One region of the Amycolatopsis stemonae genome, then DNA from elsewhere that is predicted to be linked to it. Evidence: riboswitches for the same ligand, from Rfam matches in the RefSeq annotation. Region 1 holds a riboswitch; each other region holds the start of a gene.
What was found. Region 1 has a riboswitch for S-adenosylmethionine ahead of thrC (threonine synthase). Riboswitches for the same ligand answer to the same signal wherever they lie in the genome.
Positions count from the first base shown of each region.

Region 2: it holds a riboswitch for S-adenosylmethionine, as region 1 does, so the genes downstream of both, ACYVLJ_RS02665 (methionine ABC transporter ATP-binding protein) here and thrC (threonine synthase) in region 1, are expected to answer to the same signal.
Region 3: it holds a riboswitch for S-adenosylmethionine, as region 1 does, so the genes downstream of both, ACYVLJ_RS26185 (aminotransferase class V-fold PLP-dependent enzyme) here and thrC (threonine synthase) in region 1, are expected to answer to the same signal.

Region 1 is NZ_BAAGUJ010000019.1:135,489-137,725, reverse strand. It holds gene thrC (threonine synthase) at 12-1,277, opposite strand; SAM riboswitch class I at 1,291-1,424, opposite strand; gene holA (DNA polymerase III subunit delta) at 1,561-2,237, shown strand, end outside.
Region 2 is NZ_BAAGUJ010000001.1:527,515-529,751, reverse strand. It holds gene rsmA (16S rRNA (adenine(1518)-N(6)/adenine(1519)-N(6))-dimethyltransferase RsmA) at 1-661, shown strand, start outside; SAM riboswitch class I at 788-878, shown strand; gene ACYVLJ_RS02665 (methionine ABC transporter ATP-binding protein) at 1,088-2,101, shown strand; gene ACYVLJ_RS02660 (4-(cytidine 5'-diphospho)-2-C-methyl-D-erythritol kinase) at 2,171-2,237, shown strand, end outside.
Region 3 is NZ_BAAGUJ010000007.1:201,645-203,881, forward strand. It holds gene ACYVLJ_RS26185 (aminotransferase class V-fold PLP-dependent enzyme) at 1-975, opposite strand, end outside; SAM riboswitch class IV at 1,015-1,129, opposite strand; gene ACYVLJ_RS26190 (M23 family metallopeptidase) at 1,236-1,844, opposite strand; gene ACYVLJ_RS26195 (potassium/proton antiporter) at 2,183-2,237, opposite strand, start outside.

The DNA.
Region 1 (2,237 bases):
GGCTGCGGACGTCAGTAGCCGAGGGCCTCGTTCACGGCCTTGGCCGACGGGGGCACGGTCGCCTTCGGGCCGATGTGGTTCTCGACCGCGTCGAGGGTCTTGAGGCCGTCGCCGGTGATCAGGAGGACCGTCTCGGCGTCCGGGTCCAGCTTGCCCGTCTCGACCAGCTTCTTCGCCGTGGCAACGGTGACCCCGCCGGCCGTCTCGGTGAAGATGCCCTCGGTGCGGGCCAGCAGACGGATGCCCTCGACGACCTCTTCGTCGGTGACGTCCTCGATCGCGCCGCCGGTGCGGTTGACGATGTCGAGCACGTACGGGCCGTCGGCCGGGTTGCCGATCGCCAGCGAACGGGCGATCGTGTCCGGCTTCACCGGCTGGACCACGTCGTGGCCCTCGCGGAACGCCGTCGACACCGGCGAGCAGCCCGTGGCCTGGGCGCCGAACACCTTGTACGGGCTGGCGTCCACGAGACCGAGCTGGCCCAGCTCGCGGAAACCCTTGTCCACCTTGGTCAGCTGCGAACCGGAGGCGATCGGCACGACGATCTGCGGCGGGATGCGCCAGCCGAGCTGCTCGGCGACCTCGAAGGCCAGCGTCTTCGAGCCTTCCGAGTAGTACGGCCGGACGTTCACGTTCACGAACGCCCACTTCGGGTGCTCGCCGGCCAGCTCGGTGGCGAGGCGGTTGACGTCGTCGTAGTTGCCGTCGACGGCGATCAGGTCGCCGTCGTACACCGCGGTGGTGAGGATCTTGGCGCGCTCGAGGGTCTTCGGGATCAGCACGACCGACCGCCAGCCCGCGCGGGCCGCGGCGGCGGCCGTCGCGTTGGCCAGGTTGCCGGTCGACGGACACGCGAGCACCTCGAACCCGAACTCGCGCGCCGCGGCCAGGGCGACGGCGACGACGCGGTCCTTGAAGGAGTGCGTCGGGTTGCCGGTGTCGTCCTTGACCCACACGCGCTTGAGGCCGAGCTCCTTCGCGAGCCGGTCGGCGCGGATGAGGCGGGTCGCGCCGGGCTCGGTGTTCGGGATCTCTTCGACGTTGGACGGCACCGGGAGGAGCTTCTTGTAGCGCCAGATGTTCTTGGGGCCGGCCTCGATGTCCTCACGGCGGACGCGGCCGAAGTCGTAGGCGACCTCGAGCGGCGAGAAGTCCTCGGCGGAGACGAACTCGGGGGCGAGCGGCTGCCGGTGGCCCTCTTCCTTCGACACCAGTTCGACGGCGGGACCGAGATCCGGGGTCTTCGTGGTGGAGGTCGTTCCGAGGGTGGCGGTCATCGCGAGGTTCCTTTCCTCATCTGCCCCGCCGAAGCGGGCCGGAATTGGCACCGTGGTCGTCAGCTACCCCGCGATCGCGGGATGACGGGCTGTACGCCGGTTGCCGGGGCTTCGTCGGGCCGTTCCCTCTGCCCCTCTGGATGAGCGGTATTCGGTTGTCGGTGCGCGCGAGTCAGCGCGCCGCCTCGAGGACACCGTACGACATGGCGGTCACGCTGTGCCATGGTGGCTGCCCGACATCACCGGAGCGGGGGCACGAAGGAGCAAGTGAGAGGATTCGTCCGTGACCGCGCAAGCCACCGCCCCGGCCCCGCTGCACCTGGTGCTCGGCGAGGAAGAACTGCTGATCGAGCGGGCCGTCCGCGAGACGCTCGGCGCCGCCCGCGCCGTCGACGCGACGGCCGAGCTGACCCGCGTCCGGGTGTCCGAACTCACAGCGCCCGAGCTCGCCGAACTGGTCAGCCCGTCGCTGTTCAGCGAAGGCCGTGTGATCGTCCTGGAGTCGGCGCAGGACATCTCGCAGGAGCTGGCCGACGCCGTCGCGTCGTACCTGAAGGACCCGGCGGACGGTGTCGTGCTGGTCGTCGTGCACACCGGCGGGGGCCGCAGCAAGGCGGGCAAGTCGCTGCCGGCCGCGCTCAAGAAGGCCGGCGCCGAGGTCACCGAGTGCCCGAAGCTGACCAAGCCGGCCGAGCGCGAGCAGTTCGTGCGGCACGAGGTGCGCCGGGCGGGCGGCAAGATCGACCCGGCCGGGGTGGCCGCGCTGATCGACGCCGTGGGCTCCGACCTGCGGGAACTCTCCTCGGCGGCCGGTCAGCTGGTGGCCGACACGGGCGGGACGGTCGACGCCGACGCGGTCCGCCGCTACCACCGCGGCCGCGCCGACGTGACCGGGTTCGCGGTCGCGGAGAAGGCGGTCGGCGGCGACCGCTCGGCGGCGCTGGAGTCGCTGCGCTGGGC
Region 2 (2,237 bases), on a different contig from region 1:
GTCGCTGACGCTCGGGCTGCTCGCCACCGGCGCGCGGGTCGTCGCCGTCGAGATCGACCCCGTGCTCGCCGAGCGGCTGCCGAAGACCGTCGCCGAGCGGGGGCCCGAGGCCGTGGAACGGCTGCAGGTCGTCGGGGCCGACGCACTGCGCGTCACCCGCGAACAGCTGGGGGAGCCGACCGCGCTCGTCGCCAACCTGCCGTACAACGTCGCCGTCCCGGTCGTGCTGCACCTGCTCGCCGAGGTGCCTTCGCTCAAGTCTGGGCTCGTCATGGTCCAGACCGAGGTCGCCGACCGGATGGCCGCCGGCCCCGGCAGCCGGATCTACGGCGTGCCCAGCGTCAAGCTCGCCTGGTACGGCCCGGCACGCAAGGTCGCCGCCGTGCCACGCTCGGTGTTCTGGCCGGTGCCGAACGTCGACTCCGCGCTCGTCGCCTTCGAACGCGGTGACGCTCCGGCGTCGGACGACCGCGATCGGCTCTTCGGCCTCGTCGACGCCGCTTTCTCACAACGCAGGAAGACGCTCCGCGCCGCGCTCGCGGGCTGGGCGGGCTCGGCCGAGCGGGCCGGCGAGCTGCTGACGGCCGCCGGGATCGACCCGAAGACCCGTGGTGAGCAGCTGGACGTGCACGACTTCGCGAGGCTCGCCGCCGCGCGTTAGCACGTCCACAGTAGAGACGGCGAAAATACGCCTCCCGACGTGCGATCTCGCGATTCGGACACCTCCACTCGTGTGATCTGGGCCAACGGGCTTGCTTTCGCTCCGCGGGATCGGTTTTACTCAGTACGTCCATCCCGAGCGACTGAGAGACCTGGCTCGCCGAAGTCGCAGCAACCACCCTCCACAGGGCAGGTGCTACCGCCAGGACCGATGGAGGCCGTTTCCGATGAAGAGGGTAGCCCGCCCCCTGCTCCTGACCAGGCGTCGCGTAGTCGACGAAGGCCGCCGCTCCGTGACCGCATGTCGACGCTCCCACTGAGCTCGTCCCAGCCGGTCCACCTCTTCTTCACGCACCGTCCATAACGGACGGACTCTGCTTGCGGCCGGGCGCCTCCGAGTGAGCGCGCCCCGTTTTCTGGAGCCTTCGTGATCACCGTCGAAAACCTGTCCAAGTCCTTTGCCACCAACGGAAATTCGGTGCTGGCCCTGCGCGACGTGAGCGTCGACGTGCAGGCCGGCTCGCTGTTCGGCGTGGTCGGTCCCGCCGGGTCGGGCAAGTCCGTCCTCGCCCGCTGCATCGCGCTGCAGGAGCGGCCGGACCGCGGCGTCGTCCGCCTCGACGGCCTCAACACCGGCACGCTCGACGGCCGCCGCCTCCGCGAAATCCGCCGTCAGCTCGGCGTCGTCTCGACGAAGCCGGAGCTGATCGCCGAGCGCACCATCGCCGGCAACATCGCGTCCCCGCTCGAGCAGCTCGGCGTCGACGGCCCGCAGCGCCGCAGCCGGGTCGGCTCGCTGCTCGACCTCGTCGGCCTGACGCAGCGCGCGGCGCAGCGTCCCGGCGAGCTGTCCGCCGGGCAGCTCCGCCGGGTAGCGGTCGCGAAGGCGCTCGCGGCGGCCCCCGCCGTGCTGCTCGCCGACGACCCGACCGCCGGGATCGACCCGGAGGAGGCCGGCGCGGTGCTCACCGTGCTCGACCGCGCCCGCTCCGAGCTGGGCACCACCGTCGTCGTCACGACGCCGGACGCCGGCGTGGTCCGCCGGGTCTGCGACGACGTCGCGGTGCTCGAGGACGGCACGGTCGTCGAGCGCGGCACGGTCCTCGACCTGATCGCGGACCCGGGCAGCCGCACCGCCCAGGCGCTGCTGCCGGCCATCGAGACCACCCGCGCGCAGACCTCGCGCTACGACCGCTCGGCCGACGTCGTGCTGGTCGGCTTCGCGTCGGTCGGCGCGCTGCTGCCCGAGGCCGCGGGCCGCTTCGACGTCGAGTTCGCCACCATCGGCGGCGGCCTGACCCGCATCGGCGACACCCCGGTCGGCCGGTTCCGCCTCGGCGTCCGCGGCGAGCGGGCCGACGCGGCGCTGGCCTGGGTCGCCGAGCGCGGCGGCCACGTCACACACACCGCGCGCGGCCCGCAGGGCGTCGCCGCGGCCTGACCCCGACCCGATGACGCCCCGATGCGCACTTCGCATCGGGGCGTTTTCGCGGGCACGTAGGCTGGTCGGGTGCTCGCCGTAGTTCCGCCCCCAGTCACCGTCCGGGTCCCGGCCAAGGTCAACCTGCACCTTTCGG
Region 3 (2,237 bases), on a different contig from region 1:
GCCCGGGATACCCTCGAGTCCCTTGCGCAGCCGGGAAAGCAGGGCCTGTTCGTGCGCCACGACGACGTCCCAGTTCTCGCTGAGGGTTTCGCACGCGACGCCGAGCGCGTACACGCCGACGGTGTTCGGCGAGCCCGCTTCGTGGCGCTCCGGACCGGTGTTCCAGACCACCGCGTCTTCGGTGACGAGCTTCGTCGCGCCGCCGCCGGCGAGGTACGGCCGGGCGGCGCGCAGCCAGTCGGCGCGGCCGATCAGCGCGCCCGCGCCGAAGGGCGCGTACAGCTTGTGGCCGGAGATGGCGACGTAGTCGACGTCCAGGTCCCTGACGGAGATCCGCCGGTGCGGGGCGAGCTGCGCGGCGTCGAGCGCGACGCGGGCGCCGTGCTTCCTCGCCACGGCGGCGATTTCGGCGACCGGGAGCAGCTCACCGGTCACATTGGACGCTCCGGTGACGACGACCAGCCGCGGCCCCTGCGGCGCGTCCGCGAGCGCTTCGTCCACAGCGGACACCGCGGCGAGACGCGTGCGCGGGGTCGGGATCCGCCGGACGTTCGGGCCCTGCCACGGCAGCAGCGCGGCGTGGTGCTCGGTGTCGAACACGATCACCGTGGTGTGGCGGGGAAGGCTGCGCGCGAGCAGGTTGAACGAGTCGGTGGTGTTGCGGGTGAACACGACCGTGTCCGTCCGGCGGGCGTCGACGAAGCGGCGCAGGACGTCGCGAGTGCGTTCGTAGAGCTTGGTGGAGACCTGCGACGCGAAGCCGGCGCCGCGGTGGACGCTGGCGTACCAGGGCAGGAACTCGTCGACCTTGGCGCGGACGGCGTCGAGGCACGGGGCGCTCGCGGCGTGGTCGAGGTTGGCGTAGCCGATGGTGTCCCCGGTGACGAGCGGGACCCGCAGCGCGGCGCCGGCGACGGCCGGGATGCCTTGCGCGGCAGGGGTGATCGCGGTGGTGCGGTCGAGGGCGAGAGTCATCGGGGTGCCTCCTCGGCGGTCCGGGGGACCCCGGCGAGGGGCCCGCGCTTGCCCGTCGCACGACGCGACCGGCCCGGTCTTCACCCGGGGCACCCCACCGCGGTAGGAGGGTTGCCGGCCAGCAAGCCGGGGCTTCGCGCTGGCACTCATGACCTGGCACAGAAGGTAACCGAGAACGCGCCCGGCGGCCAACCCCCGGCTCACATTCTGAGACGCCGCTCACAGCCGACGCCGGACGTTTCCCGCGTCGTTCGCGCTGGTCAGAGCTTCGCGCGGAAGTGCCCCGGCAGCTGCGTGACCGCATGGTCGGAGAGGTGCGTCGCGGTGCCCGCGTACTGCTCGGCACCCGCGGTGAACAGCCAGCCGCCGATGGTCTTGCCGTCGACGGGCTCGCCGTGGGCCGCCGCCGAGGCGTCCGGCAGGGTCCAGAGCGTGAAGTGCACGTGGGCACCGGTGCTGCTGCCGCCGCAGGGCAGCGCGTTGCCGGTCGACCCGAGCACGGCACCGGCCTCGACGTGCTCGCCGTCGCTGACCTTGATGCCTTCCATGTGGTAGTACCCGGTCCGCCAGCCGCCGGCGTGGTCGATGGTCACCCAGTCGCCACCCGCGCAGTGCTGCAGGCGGACGGTGCCGGCGAGCGGCGCGCGGACGGTCCGGTCGGCCGGGCTGAAGTCGATGGCGTTCTCGACGCCGGTGCTGCCGTCGTCGGAGTGGATACCGGCGGAGTAGACCTGCTGACCGGCCTTGAACGGCAGGGCGAGCGCGGGGAACGGCGCGACTTCGGCGGTCGCGGCCGGCGCCGAGACGAGCCCGAGGGCGGTCGTGACGGCGGCGACCAGGAGCGCCCCGCGAACGTGCAGTTTCGTCACCCTGCGTACTCCTTTGGCCTAACGCTCACCCATTCGAACTAACCCGATCGAGCGCACAGTAGGCCAAAGGTTGGATCACTGGGAAGATCACGTGAGATTTTCGTGAGGCGCCCCTCACCCTTGCGGGAAAAGATCACCAGGTCGGCACTGAGACCGGACAAGGACCGGACAAGCGCTGTTCACGGCCTTGCCCTGCCGAAAACGGCATCACGCGTGACGGGGCGGGCATCACGCGTGACGGGGCGGGCATCACGCGTGATTGGAGGGGCATCACGCGTGAGTGGGGGGCGACACGAAGTCGTCCGACCGGTCACGTCGCGGGGGCGACCACGAACGGGCTAACGGCCCGACTCGCCCTTCCAGCGGGCCAGGCGGCCGGCGCGGTCCACCGCG